Regions from separate parts of the Catenulispora sp. EB89 genome, predicted to be linked through region 1. Evidence: riboswitches for the same ligand, from Rfam matches in the RefSeq annotation. Region 1 holds a riboswitch; each other region holds the start of a gene.
The links. Region 1 has a riboswitch for cobalamin ahead of ABH920_RS00795 (ABC transporter substrate-binding protein). Riboswitches for the same ligand answer to the same signal wherever they lie in the genome.

Region 1 (4,688 bases):
GACGTGGACCGGGCGCTCACGGCGCGCCGCTACGCGGGGCCGGTGGACGTGGTGTTCGACGTCGCCGACTCGTTCTGCCCCTGGAACGCCGGCCGCTGGCGGCTCCGCGGCGACGCCGACGGCGCGGTCTGCGAGCGCACGACGGACCCGGCCGACCTGGTGCTCGGCGTGCGCGAACTCGGCAGCGCCTACCTAGGCGGCCTGTCGCTGAGCGCCCTCGCCCGCGCCGGACGGGTCGAGGAGCTGCGGGCCGGGACGCTGGCGGCGGCGTCGCGGGCGTTTGTGAGCGACGTCGCGCCGTGGCTGCCCTTCGGCTTCTAATCGCGATCTCATACTGTGGGCGGCATGACTGAGGTACAGGTGAAGGACTACAACGGCGTACTCCTGAAGCGGCACCCCGCGTCGGGCAACGGCGTGGTCGCGGAGATCGTGCTGAACCGCGCGTCGGCGATGAACGCCATCTCGACGGCGATGGCCGCGGCGATCCGCGACGTCGCGCCGGAGCTGGCCGAGGACCCGGCGGTACGCGCGGTGGTGGTGTCGTCGGCACCGCCGGAGGCCGAGGGCAAGAACCACGCGTTCTGCGTCGGCGTGGACCTCAAGGAACGCAACCAGATGAGCGACGCGGAACTGGTCGCCACCCGCCCGGCCTTCCGCCGGACCTGGGGCGCGTTCGGCTCCCTGCCGATGCCGGTCATCGCCGCGGTCTCCGGCTACGCCCTCGGCGGCGGCTGCGAACTGGCCCTGGCCTGCGACCTGATCGTGGCCGACGACGGCGCGGTCTTCGGCCTGCCGGAGGTCTCAGTCGGCGTCATCCCCGGCGGCGGCGGCACGCAGACCCTGGTACGCCGCATCGGCACGAACCGCGCCGCCGACCTGATCTTCACGGCCCGCCGCATCGACGCCGACGAAGCCGACCGCTTCGGCATGGTGGACCGCCGGATCACAGGAGCCTCGACAGCGCGCGACGCGGCACTGGAGCTGGCGCAGCAGATCGCGAAGAACTCGCCGATCGGGGTCCGCAACGCGAAGCACGCGCTGAAGGTCGGCGCCGACCTGCCGCTGGCCGCGGGGCTGGATGTGGAGGACGGGGCTTGGCGGGCGACGGCTTTCTCGGCGGACCGGGCCGAGGGTGTGCGGGCGTTTGTGGAGAAGCGGGCGCCGGTTTGGCCGTGATTCGGCGCTATATTCCCGGGGGATCACACCACCCTGCGTCCAGTATCCGGCCCGGTCAACCGCCGGCGGAAGGACACCGGGCCGGAAAGCACCCGCTCGGAGTAGTGCAGATCACCAGCCGTCGCCCCGTTCGGCGTTAGGCGCGCGCCCTGGCGCTTGCTAGCGTCAGGGGCGACGGCGGTGTGCGCCGTCCACAACGTGTGCAGCGAAGCCGGTGGGAGTCCGGCGCTGTCCCGCAACTGTGAGCTCCGCCCTTCGGAGTGAGCCAGGTCGCCTCACGCGGTGTGCCAACGTTCGGCCCTCGCGGTTCGGGGCGGTCCGGCTGTGCGCTTCACGCCTCATCTGGGTCGGTGCGTGCTGTGCGGACCGCGGATCAGCCGGAGGAGCTGACTTCGTGCATTCTCGTCTGCACATTCTGACGCGGCGGGTGGCCGTCGGCGTCGTCGCGGCCTCGGCGCTGCTGGCCGCCGGGTGTTCGTCGTCGAAGTCGGCGTCGGCTGGCTCAGGGGCGTCGACCACCGCGACGACCGCCGCTTCCAGCACGGCCGCGTTCCCGGCGACCATCACCGCGAAGAACGGTGCGGTGAAGCTGGCCGCCGAACCCAAGAAGATCGTGTCGCTGTCACCGTCGGCCACCGAGGATCTGTTCCAGATCGGTGCGGGCTCGCAGGTCGTCGCGGTCGACGACCAGTCGAACTTCCCTGCCACGGCGCCGAAGACGACGTTGTCCGGCTACAAGCCGAACGCCGAGGCGATCGCGAAGTACAACCCGGACCTGGTGGTCGTCGCCGACGACAGCTCGCAGATCGTGGAGCAGCTCGGGAAGCTGAACGTGCCGGTGCTGTGGTTCGACGCCCCGAACACGCTGGACGACGCCTACAGCCAGATCACCGAACTCGGCGCCGCCACCGGTCACGCCGGGCCGGCCGCCACCACGGTCGCGGGTATGAAGCAGCAGATCACCGCAGCCATCGCGGCCACGAAGAAGCCGACCAGTCCCCTGAAGTACTACTACGAGGTCGGCACGCCGGGGAACTACAGCGCGACCTCGAAGACCTTCATCGGCTCGATCTTCGCGCAGTTCGGCCTCACCAACATCGCCGATCCGGCGGACAAGACCGGCGGCGGCTACCCCCAGCTGTCCGACGAGTACCTGGTCACCTCGGCGCCCGACCTGATCTTCCTGGCCGACACCAAGTGCTGCCAGCAGACCGCCGCCACCGTCGCCGCCCGCCCCGGCTGGTCGGCGATCCCCGCGGTGAAGAACGCCGCGAAGGGCACCGTCGTCGGCCTCGACGACGACATCGCCTCGCGCTGGGGCCCGCGCCTGGTGCAGCTGGTGCAGCAGATCGCGAAGGCCGTGAACCAGGCCCAGGGCTGAGCGGGGAGGAGATGGGGCGAGGGACGGATCCGGTGCCGGCCGACGTGAGCAGCCTGGGCGGCGGCGACTCCGCGCACGCGCACACGCACGCCGAGCACGGTGCTGCGGCGGCGGGGCAGGCAGAGAGTGGCGGCGGTGCGGCGAAGAAAGCTGCGGTCGGCGTACCCGAGCTTGCGGGCACCAGCGGTGCGGCGAAGGAAGCTGCGGCTGGCGCACCGGAGCTTGCGGGCATCAGCCTTGCGGCGGAAAGCAGCGCCCGCCGCCGAACCCGCCGAATCCACCCAACCCGCCCCACCATCGCCCTCCTCACCGGCCTCCTCGTCCTCCTCCTCGCCGTCCTCGTCTCCAGCCTCGGCGGCGCGGCGGGCCTCCCGGTCGCCGGCACCGCCAAGGCCCTCCTCGACAAGCTCCCCTTCGTCGACCTCCGCACGGGGCTCGGGCCGGTGCAGCTGAGTGTGCTCGACCAGATTCGGCTGCCGCGCGTCGTGCTCGCGACGCTCGTCGGGGCGCTGCTCGCGCAGGCCGGTGCCGCGTATCAGGGTGTCTTCCGGAATCCGTTGTCCGATTCCGGGACCATCGGGGCTTCGGCCGGTGCCGGGATGGCCGCGACGCTCGTCATCGTCTACGGCGGCGGGCCTGAGCACACCGTGGCCGGGATCGGCGCTGTGCCGCTCGCGGCGTTCGTCGGGGCGCTCGGCGGGGTGCTCGCCAGTTATGTGCTCGGCACGTTCGTGGGTCGCGGGGGCACCGCTTCGCTCATCCTCGCCGGGGTCGCCGTCAGTTCGTTCGTCGGGGCGGTGCAGGCATTCGTCATGCAGCGGAGCACCGCGGACGTGCGGCAGGTGTACTCGTGGCTGTTCGGGAGTTTCGCTGCCGCCGACTGGTCGTTGGTGCGGTTGGCGCTGCCCTATGCCGTCATCAGTGTCCTGATCGTCACTGTGCACGCCCGGCATCTCGACGTCCTCGCGCTCGGCGACGACGAGGCCGCCACGCTCGGCCTGCATCCGGTGCGCACGCGCGTGATCGTGCTGGCCGCCGCGTCGCTGGCGACCGCGACGGCGGTGGCGGTCAGCGGCATCATCGGCTTCGTCGGGCTGGTGGTGCCGCATGTCGTGCGGCGTGTCGCCGGGCCCGGGCATCGGCTGCTGCTGCCGATGAGCCTGCTGGTCGGTGGGGCGTTCCTGGTGTTGGCCGATCTGCTGGCGCGGACCGTGCTGGCGCCGGCCGAGCTGCCGATCGGGGTCGTCACCTCGTTCGTCGGGGCGCCGTTCTTCCTGGTCATCCTGCGGGCCACGCGGGAGCGTGACCGGTGAGCGCGGTCAAGGCCGCCGGGGTGCGGGTGCGGCTGGACCGCAAGCCGATCCTGCACGGCGTCGACCTCGACGTGGCCGCCGGGGCCTGGCACGCCGTGCTCGGACCGAACGGCGCGGGCAAGTCCACGCTGCTCAAGGCGATCGTCGGCATCCTGCCGTACGAGGGCGACATCAGCGTCGGCGGCGAGGCCGTCGCGAAGCTCTCCGCCAAACACCGGGCCCGCCTCATCGCCTACGTCCCGCAGCAGCCGCAGCTTCCCGGCGACATGACCGTCTCCGAGTACGTCCTGCTCGGCCGCACGCCGCACCTGGGCTACCTCGGTGTTGAGTCCCGGACCGATCGCGCGGTCGCCGAGAGCGCGCTGGAGCGCCTGGACCTGGCCGGATTCTCCGGCCGGCGGCTCGGCGCGATGTCCGGCGGCGAACGCCAGCGCGTCGTCCTGGCCCGCGCGCTGGCCCAGCAGGCCGGCGTCCTGCTGCTCGACGAGCCGACCACCGCCCTGGACCTCGGCCACCAGCAGCAGGTCCTGGACCTGGTTGACGAGCTGCGCGCGACCGAGGGCCTGACCGTCATCAGCACCCTGCACGACCTCAGCCTCGCCGCGCAGTACGCCGACGAGCTGACTCTTCTCGTCGAAGGGGAGGTCGTCGCTTGCGGCACGGCCCGCGAAGTCCTTACAGAGCAACGGATCGCCGAGCACTACGGAGCTCGCGTGCGAGTCCTCGATGATGGCGAAGGACGACCTGTCGTCCACCTGATCCGCGAAAAACACCGCGGCTACGGCGAATAAGCAACCTGAGGTACGTCGTAGCAGTTC
Region 2 (4,688 bases), on a different contig from region 1:
CCACCGACCCCAGCGTGCGCACCCGGGCCACCGTCATCCGCGACGTCAGGCCGGAGACCGACAGGGCCGCGGCGACCTCGCCGGTGTGGTCGAAGATCGGCGCGGCCACGCACCGGACCTCCGGCTCGTTCTCGCGGTCGTCGATGGAGTAGCCGCGGGCGCGGATGCGGGCCAGGTCCGCGCGGAGTTGGGACTCGTCGGAGAGGGTCCAGGCGGTGATCGGGCGCATCCCGGCGGCGACCACTTCCTGGACCGTCTCCTCCGGGAGCCACGCGAGCATCGCCTTTCCGCTGGCCGTGCAGTAGGCCGGGGCGCGGCTGCCGACTCGGGACGCCATGCGGACGTTGGTCTCGTTCTCGACCTTGTCGACGTAGACGATGTCAGGGCACTCCCAGACCGTCAGGTGCACGGTCTCCCCCACCTCGCGCTGGAGCTTGCGGAGGTGGTCCACGGCGATGCCGCGCAGGTCCAGCGTGGACAGGTAGGCCTGGCCGAGGCGGAGGGCGCCGTGGCCGAGGCGGAACCAGCCGGTCTCGCGGTCGCGGTCCAGCAGGTGTTCTTCGAGCAGGGGGCCGGTCAGGCGCAGCACGGTGCTCTTGTTCAGTCCGAGGTCTTCGGCCAGCTTGCCGAGGGGGACGCCGCGGCCGCTGCCGGCGTGTTCGCGGACGTATCCGAGGACCGCCAGCGCGCGCCGCAGCGACGACGACTGGTTGCGGTCTCCTGGAGCCGGCGGGGCTTGGCCGTCTTGTTCCGCCATCGCGTCATGTCCTCTCGGTTGCTGTGTTCGGCGCGGTCTTCGACACGCCATTTTGCTATGCAAAAGACTTGAAGCAAGCCCTTGTCCGGCCGCCGCCGGCCCGCCTAACGTCAGCCGGCATCGAGCCCTTCGGCGCTGCGCCGCACCGCTGAACTGGGCTGATCATCCCCGGCACCTGTCAAGGCCTGCCTCGGCCCCGATCAGCGCGGAGGTTCACTGTGCACGGCTTCGTCCATTGGCTGCAGCACGACACCGGCGGCCTGCTCACGCTCTGCGGATGCTCCATAGCCCTGCTGCTGTTCCTCATCATCAAGATCAAGCTCGAACCCTTCATCGCCCTGATCGCCGCCAGCCTGGTGCTCGCGCTGGCGGCCGGGCTCCCGGTCTCGACGATCGTCGGGACCGCGCTGGTCAGCAACAAGTCGTTGCTGGAGACCGGATTCGGCTCGATCCTCGGCCACAGCGCGGCGATCATCGGGCTCGGCACGATCTTCGGCGCGCTGCTCGAGCGCTCCGGCGGGGCCGACGTGCTGGCCGCGCGGCTGCAGGCGGCCTTCGGGGAGCGGGGCGCGCCGCTGGCGATGGGGCTGACCGGCCTCATCTTCGGCATCCCGGTGTTCTTCGACGTCGGCATCTTCGTGCTGGCGCCGCTGGTCTACGTCGCGGCCCGGCGCGGCGGCCACTCGCTGGTGGTCTACGCGCTCCCGATGCTCGCCGGCCTGTCGATGACGCACGCGTTCCTGCCGCCGCACCCCGGCCCGGTCGCCGTCACCGGGCTGCTCGGCGTCAGCCTCGGGTGGATGCTCATCATGGGGCTGATCTGCGGCCTGCCGGCGTTTCTGGTGGCCGGGGTGGCGTGGGGCAGCTGGATCGGCAAGCGGGTGATCATCGCCGTGCCCGAGATGGACGGCCGGAGTGGCGATGGCGATCAGGTGGCCGCGCTGTCGGAAGAGGCCGCCGTGGAGACAGACGCAGCAGTGGGGCGCAAGGCTCCGCGGTTGTCGATGATCATCGGTCTCATCGCGGTGCCGTTGGTGCTGATCCTCGGTGCGACGTTCGGGACCGTCTATCTGAAGAAGAGCTCGGCGCTGCCGGTGCTCACGTTCCTCGGCACCCCCTCGGTGGCGCTGACCATCGCCGTCCTGCTGGCCTTCTGGCTGCTCGGGACGCGGCGCGGATTCAGCCGCGCGGAGCTGGCCGAGCTCAGCTCGAACTCGCTGCGTCCGGTGGCGATGATCCTGCTCGTGATCGGGGCGGGCAGCTTCTTCGGCGCCGTGATCACCGCGACCGGCGTCGGCAAGGCCCTGTCCCAGTCGCTGACCACGGCCGGCCTCCCGCTGATCCTCCTGGCCTACGTCATCAGCTGCGGCATGCGCCTGGCGCAGGGGTCCGCCACGGTCGCGATCGTCACGACCGGCGGCATCGTCGCGCCGCTGGTGGAGAAGGGCCATTTCGCACAGCCGCACATCGCGCTGATCGCGGTGGCCATCTCGGCCGGATCGATCATCGCCTCGCATGTGAACGACGGCGGGTTCTGGATCGTCTCGCGGTACTTCAACATGACCGTCAAGGACACGCTGCGGACGTGGACCGTGCTGGAGACGATCCTGTCAGTGGTCGGATTCACCGCAGCAGGGCTGCTCAGCCTGGCGATCTGATATCGCCACGCCACGCCACGCCGTCCGACATGCGGGCAGCCTGGTCCGTCCCCTGGAACCGCCCTACAGTGAAAGAGCAGTCGGTTCGCCGATGTCATCCAGACATCGGCGGCGTAAGAGGGAACCCGGTGGAATTCCGGGACTGCCCCGCAGCGGTGAGTGGGAACGACCGCCGTCATCAGCACTGGGCCCGCGAGGGCCTGGGAAGCGACGGCCAGTAGGAGTCGGCCTTTCCCGGCCGGCGTGCCCGCGAGTCCGAAGACCTGCCACTGCCCGCGCGCGACCGTGCGCGGAGATCTCGGTGACCTCGAGGGCGGGTCGACGGACAGCAGCGGACGAGCCGGGCCGCGACAGCGCCCGGGCCCGGTCTGCGACGCCACCCCTTCGCGCCTTCGTCCCCTTCCGGGATCGCAGGAGAACTGCTCGCGAAGGAGAGCGTCTTGACCCGCAAGACCACCACCAGGACGACAGCCGCACGCGCCACCGTGTACGGCTACCCGCGCCAGGGCTGCAACCGGGAGCTGAAGAAGGCCGTCGAAGGGTACTGGCACGGCCGCGTCAGCGCGGAAGCGCTGCACCAGACCGCATCCGACCTGCGACGGGAGAACTGGCGCCAGCTCGCCGAGGCCGGCATCGACGAGGTGCCCAGCGGCGACTTCTCGCTCTACGACCACGTCCTGGACACCAGCGTCATGGTCGGCGCGATCCCGCCGCGGCACCGGGCCGCCGTGGCCGCGAATCCGCTCGACGGCTACTTCGCGATGGCCCGTGGGACGCAGGACACCGCGCCCCTGGAGATGACCAAGTGGTTCGACACCAACTACCACTACCTGGTCCCCGAGCTCGGGCCCGACACCGTCTTCACCGCTGATGCCGGCAAGCAGGTCGCCGAGTTCAAGGAGGCGACGGCGCTCGGCCACACCGCGCGGCCGGTGCTCCTCGGCCCGGTCAGCTACCTGCTGCTGGCCAAGCCGGTGCTCGGCGCCTCGCCGCTGTTCGAGCCGGTCAACCTGATCAACCGCCTGCTGCCGGTCTACGCCGAGATCCTCGCCGACCTGCGCGCCGCCGGGGCCCAGTGGGTCCAGCTCGACGAGCCCGCCCTGGTCCAGGACCAGCCCGAGGAGATCCTGCGCACCGCCGCGCGCGCCTACCTCGACCTCGGCCGCCTCACCGACCGGCCGAAGATCCTCGCCGCCTCCTACTTCGACCGGCTCGGCGCGGCGTTGCCGGTGCTCGCGCAGGCCCCGATCGAGGGCCTGGCGCTGGACTTCACCGGTCCGGCCGCCGCGAACCTGGACGCCCTGGCGGCGATCGGCGGCCTGCCGGGCAAGCGGCTGGTGGCCGGGGTCGTGAACGGCCGCAACGTGTGGATCAACGACCTCGCCGCCTCGCTGTCGACGCTGGGCACGCTGCTCGGTCTGGCCGACCGTGTGGACGTCGCGGCCTCCTGCTCGCTCCTGCACGTGCCGCTGGACGCCGAGGCCGAACGCGGCCTGGACCCGCAGATCGCCCGCTGGCTCGCCTTCGCCCGGCAGAAGACCGCCGAGCTCGCCGTGCTGGCCCGAGGCCTGTCGCAGGGCACGGACACGATCGCCGCCGAGCTCGCGGCCAACCGGGCCGACCTGGCCTCCCGGGCCGGATCGGCGGTGACCGGTGACCCGGAGGTACGGACACGCGCTGCATCCGTTACGGACGCTCACATCCACCGTTCCCAGCCGTACGCCGAACGCACCGCCGCCCAGCGGGCCCGGCTGGCGCTGCCACCGCTGCCGACGACCACGATCGGCTCGTTCCCGCAGACCGACGAGCTGCGCGCGGCCCGGGCCGGCCTGCGCGCCGGCCGCATCGACGACGCCGCCTACCGGGAGCGGATCGAGGCCGAGATCCGCGAGGTCGTGGGCTTCCAGGAACGGGTCGGGCTCGACGTCCTGGTGCACGGCGAGGCCGAACGCAACGACATGGTCCAGTACTTCGCCGAGCAGCTGGTCGGCTATCTGGCCACGCGGCACGGCTGGGTCCAGTCCTACGGCACCCGCTACGTCCGGCCACCGATCCTGGCCGGCGACATCTCGCGCCCGGCCCCGATGACCGTCCGCTGGACGAGCTACGCGCAGTCGCTGACGGCCAAGCCGGTCAAGGGCATGCTCACCGGCCCGGTGACGATGCTCGCCTGGTCCTTCGTCCGCGACGACCAGCCGCTCGCCGACACCGCCCGGCAGGTGGCCCTCGCGCTGCGCGACGAGGTGGCCGACCTGGAGGCGGCCGGGACCGCG
Region 3 (4,688 bases), on a different contig from region 1:
AACGGCTTCGCCGTCGGCGACACCGTCGTGGCGTTCACCGTCGACGGCGGCGGCCTGGCCGAGACCGTCGTCGCCGAGGCCGGCCTGGCCGCGCGGGTCCCCGCCGGCCTCGCCCTCGAAGCCGCCACCACCGTCCCGCTCACCTGGGCCACCGCCGTCGGCCTGGCCCGGGCCGGGCACGTCGCCGCGACCGACCGCGTCCTGGTCACCGGGGCCGGCGGCGGCGTCGGCGAGGCGCTCGCGGCGGTCCTGGCCCTGCGCCACCCCACGGCGCTGGTCGGCGGCACCAGCGCGCGCTCCGCCGCCACCCTCGCCGCCGCCTACCGCCCCGCGATCCGCGACGCCGAGTTCGCCGCCAACGCCCGCGAGGCCGCCGACGGCGCGCTGTTCGACGTGGTCCTGGAGTCCATCGGCGGCGACGTGTCGGCCGCGATGCCCGCGCTGCTCGCCCCCGGCGGCCGCCTGGTCAGCTACGGCGCCGCCGCCGGCCAGCCGGACCCCGCCGCCCCGAGCCTGGCGGACCTGCGCCGCAACAACTGGACCACGGCCGGCTTCAGCATCATCAACCGGGCCCGGGGCGACGCCGGCGCGGTCGGCGACCTCATCGCCGGGGTCTTCGCGCTCACCGCCGAGGGGCTGGCGATCCCGGCGCCGCGCGTCATCGGCTGGAGCGAGGCCGCCGAGGCGCACATCGCGCAGGCCGAGAACCGCAGCCCCGGCAAGACCGTCGTCGCGGTCCGGAGCTGAGCACGTGACGCCGCCGCCGGCCGACTCGCGAGGCTCGGCCGGCTCCCGGGGCTCGGCCAGCTCCCGAGCCTCGGCCGAGCCCCGGACCCCGAGCGAGCCCACGCAGGAGCGCGCCCGCCGCACCCGCCGCGCGATCCTGCTGGCCGCGTCCGAGTGCTTCGCAGAGCTCGGCTACGCGACGGCCACCACCAGCGAGATCGCGGCCCGCGCCGGCGTCACCAAGGGCGCCCTCGCCTTCCACTTCCCGGCGAAGGCCGCCATCGCGGCGGCCATCGTCGAGGAGTGCTACGAGCAGTGGCCCTCGGTGGTCACCGAGGTGACGCCGGCGCACAATCGGGTCCTCGACCTCCTCGGCGAGGTCTTCGCCCGCATCGCGGCGCAGATCCGCGAGGACCCGATCGTCCGCGCGACGGTCCGCCTGCAAGCCGAGCGCGCGCTGATCTCCGAGCCGGTCCACATGCCGTTCGTGGACTGGATCGCCACCTCGACCGACCTGTTCCGCACCGCCGCCGACCGCGGCGAGCTCCGGCCCGGAGCCGATCCCGGCGCACTGGCCCGGGCCTCGGTCGCCGGCTTCCAGGGCGTCCAGCACGTCTCGGGCATCCTGTCCGGCCACGCCGACGTCGCCGAGCGAGTCGCCGAGTGGTGGTCGGTCATGCGGGCCGGCGTCGCCGCCACTACCGACGATCACGTTTCCTGATCGCTGCCAGTCGACATCTCCCCTTGTCCGAAACCCCGTCCCCGACTGGAGTAGACCCATGTCCGTCATCCCCGCATCCCACACCGACCTGCTCGAGCGCCCCGTCTTCTGCCACCTGGCGACGATCCGCGCCGACGGCACCCCGCACGTGAACCCGATGTGGTTCCTGTGGGACGGCCAATTCCTGTCCTTCACCACCTCGACCAAGCGCGCGAAGTACAAGGAACTCAACGACCGCCCGCACGCCGCGGTCTCCATCAACGACCCCGAGGCCCCGTACCGCTACCTGGAGCTGCGCGGGACCGTGGACCGCATCGAGCCGGACCCGGAGGGTGACTTCTTCGCCGTCCTGGCCGACCGCTACGCGCTGCCGATGGACGGTCCCGTGGGCGACGCGCCGACCCGCGTGCGGATCTACCTGCGGCCGACGCACGCCACCTTCCAGTAGTCCCCTGACATACAGCATGTTGATTGGAATTTGAGCGCCGCCACAAGATATGGTGTCCGATGCAGCTGGTTCGACCACCGCCCCGCACAAGGGCGGCGGTCGAGGCAAGAGGGAACCCGGTGCGAGACCGGGACTGCCCCGCAGCGGTGAGTGGGAACGACAGCCGTCGTACACACTGGGCCGAGTGGCGCCGGAAGGCGCCGGCCTGGGAAGTGACGGCCAGTAGGTTCGCGCGGTCCTCCCCGGGCCCGCGAGCGCCCGCGAGTCCGAAGACCTGCCAGCCGTGCCGTGCCCGGACGTGGGGTACGGCTGGTCCGAGGCCGCGTGGGACGGCTGACGGCGGAGCGCGTCGCGGCTTTCGCGTGCCTCCGGTGTCTGCTCGCCAACGGTTCGGACCTCGGACCTACGACTGGCGAGGAGAAGGTTGTGACGGTCACGCTCACACATGTCGAGACCACGGACGCAGCGAGGCGCGCGGGGGCGCAGGCGCTGCCGCCGGTGACCACGACAGCGACGACAGCGACGACAGCGGCTCAGCTCGAAGCGGAGATCGCGGACAAGTCCGCGGACCTGCCCGACGTCGACGCGGCGCGCGTGGCCCGCAAGACCTTCGCCGGCCTGCCGCCGAACGCCACCGCCGACCAGATCGCCGACCTCGCCGTCCAGAGCGCGGCCGAGCTCATCGGCGAGGAGCCGCAGTACTCGAAGCTCGCCGCCCGCCTGCTGTCCGGGGTCATCGCCCGCGAAGCCGCCGGCCAGGGCGCGACCGGCTTCAGCGCGTCCATCGCCGTCGGGCATCGGGAGGGCCTGATCGGCGATGTGACGGAGGCTCTGGTGAGCTCGGCGGCCGAGCGGTTCGACGCCGCGATCGACCCCGAGGGCGACCTCCGCTTCGAGTACTTCGGCCTGCGCACCGTCTACGACCGCTACCTGCTGCGGCACCCGGTGACCCGCCGCGTGATCGAGACCCCGCAGCACTTCCTGCTGCGCGTCGCCGTCGGGCTGTCGCAGGACCCGCAGGAGGCCGTCGGCTTCTACCGCCTGATGTCCTCGCTGGCCTACCTGCCGAGCTCGCCGACGCTGTTCAACTCCGGCACCCGGCACACCCAGATGTCGTCCTGCTACCTGGTGGACTCCCCGCGCGACGAGCTGGACTCCATCTACGACCGCTACCAACAGGTCGCGCGCCTGTCGAAGTTCGCCGGCGGCATCGGCATCGGCTTCTCCCGGGTCCGCGGGCGCGGCGCCCTGATCCGCAGCACCAACGGCCGCTCCAACGGCATCGTCCCGTTCCTGCGCACGCTGGACTCCTCGGTCGCCGCGGTCAACCAGGGCGGCCGGCGCAAGGGCGCGGCGTGCGTGTACCTGGAGCCGTGGCACCCGGACGTCGAGGAGTTCCTCCAGCTGCGGGACAACACCGGCGAGGACGCGCGCCGCACGCACAACCTGAACCTGGCCAACTGGATCCCGGACGAGTTCATGCGCCGCGTCGAGGCCGACGGCCTCTGGTCCCTGATGGACCCCGACCAGGTTCCGGAGCTGCCGGACCTGTGGGGCGCGGAGTTCGACGCGGCGTACCGCGCGGCCGAGGCCGAGGGCCGCTACGTCCGGCAGGTCTCGGCGCGTGAGCTCTACGGCAAGATGATGCGCACACTGGCGCAGACCGGCAACGGCTGGATGACGTTCAAGGACGCATCGAACAAGCTCTGCAACCAGACCGGCGTCCCCGGCAACACCGTGCACCTGTCGAATCTGTGCACTGAAATCATCGAGGTCTCCTCCGACGCCGAGACCGCCGTCTGCAACCTGGGCTCGATCAACCTCGGCGCGCACCTGACCGCGTCCCGCGACGCGATCGACTGGGACCGGCTGCGCGCCACGGTCCGCACCGCCGTGGTCTTCCTGGACCGGGTCATCGACATCAACTACTACCCGAGCGAGCAGACCGCGGCGTCGAACCCGCGCTGGCGTCCGGTCGGGCTGGGCCTGATGGGGCTGCAGGACGTGTTCTTCGCGCTGCGGCTGCCCTTCGACGACGCGCGGGCGCAGGAGCTGTCGACGCGGATCTCCGAGGAGATCTACCTGACCGCGCTGGAGACCTCGGCCGGGCTGGCGGAGGAGTTCGGCGCGCACCCGGCGTTCGCGGACACCCGCGCCGCGAAGGGCGACCTGCAGCCGGACCTGTGGAACGTCGCCACCTCGCCGGAGCTGGCCGCGCGCTGGAGCAGGGTCCGCGGCCGGATCGCGGCCACCGGCCTGCGCAACTCGCTGCTGGTGGCGATCGCCCCGACCGCGACCATCGCCTCCATCGCCGGCTGCTACGAGTGCATCGAGCCGCAGGTGTCGAACCTGTTCAAGCGCGAGACGCTGTCCGGGGAGTTCCTGCAGATCAACTCGGCGCTGGTCGGCGAGCTGAAGGCGCTGGGGCTGTGGACCCCGGCGGTGCGCGAGGCGATCAAGCGGGCCGAGGGCTCGGTGCAGGGCGTCGAGGCGCTGCCGGCGGAGATCAGGGCCCTGTACCGGACGGCGTGGGAGCTGCCGCAGAAGGCGCTGATCGAGCTGGCCGCGGCCCGCGGGCCGTTCGTCGACCAGTCGCAGTCGCTGAACCTCTTCCTGGCCGCGCCGACGATCGGGAAGCTGTCGTCGATGTACATGTACGCCTGGAAGGCCGGGCTGAAGTCCACATACTACCTGCGCTCGCGGCCCGCGACGCGGATCCAGCAGGCGACGGTCGCCGCCACCGCCGCCACGGCCACCCCCGCCGACCTGCCGGTGATCGCCGACGACGACGCG

Region 2: it holds a riboswitch for cobalamin, as region 1 does, so the genes downstream of both, metE (5-methyltetrahydropteroyltriglutamate--homocysteine S-methyltransferase) here and ABH920_RS00795 (ABC transporter substrate-binding protein) in region 1, are expected to answer to the same signal.
Region 3: it holds a riboswitch for cobalamin, as region 1 does, so the genes downstream of both, ABH920_RS37545 (ribonucleoside-diphosphate reductase subunit alpha) here and ABH920_RS00795 (ABC transporter substrate-binding protein) in region 1, are expected to answer to the same signal.

The regions. Positions count from the first base shown of each region.
Region 1 is NZ_JBGCCU010000001.1:176,152-180,839, reverse strand. It holds gene ABH920_RS00805 (GNAT family N-acetyltransferase) at 1-321, shown strand, start outside; gene ABH920_RS00800 (enoyl-CoA hydratase/isomerase family protein) at 346-1,176, shown strand; cobalamin riboswitch at 1,338-1,466, shown strand; gene ABH920_RS00795 (ABC transporter substrate-binding protein) at 1,571-2,557, shown strand; gene ABH920_RS00790 (FecCD family ABC transporter permease) at 2,833-3,870, shown strand; gene ABH920_RS00785 (ABC transporter ATP-binding protein) at 3,867-4,661, shown strand; gene ABH920_RS00780 (ABC transporter substrate-binding protein) at 4,649-4,688, opposite strand, start outside.
Region 2 is NZ_JBGCCU010000005.1:93,580-98,267, reverse strand. It holds gene ABH920_RS12705 (IclR family transcriptional regulator) at 1-757, opposite strand, end outside; gene ABH920_RS12700 (GntP family permease) at 976-2,415, shown strand; cobalamin riboswitch at 2,480-2,701, shown strand; gene metE (5-methyltetrahydropteroyltriglutamate--homocysteine S-methyltransferase) at 2,856-4,688, shown strand, end outside.
Region 3 is NZ_JBGCCU010000024.1:35,784-40,471, forward strand. It holds gene ABH920_RS37530 (zinc-binding alcohol dehydrogenase family protein) at 1-747, shown strand, start outside; gene ABH920_RS37535 (ScbR family autoregulator-binding transcription factor) at 752-1,447, shown strand; gene ABH920_RS37540 (PPOX class F420-dependent oxidoreductase) at 1,506-1,895, shown strand; cobalamin riboswitch at 1,945-2,192, shown strand; gene ABH920_RS37545 (ribonucleoside-diphosphate reductase subunit alpha) at 2,445-4,688, shown strand, end outside.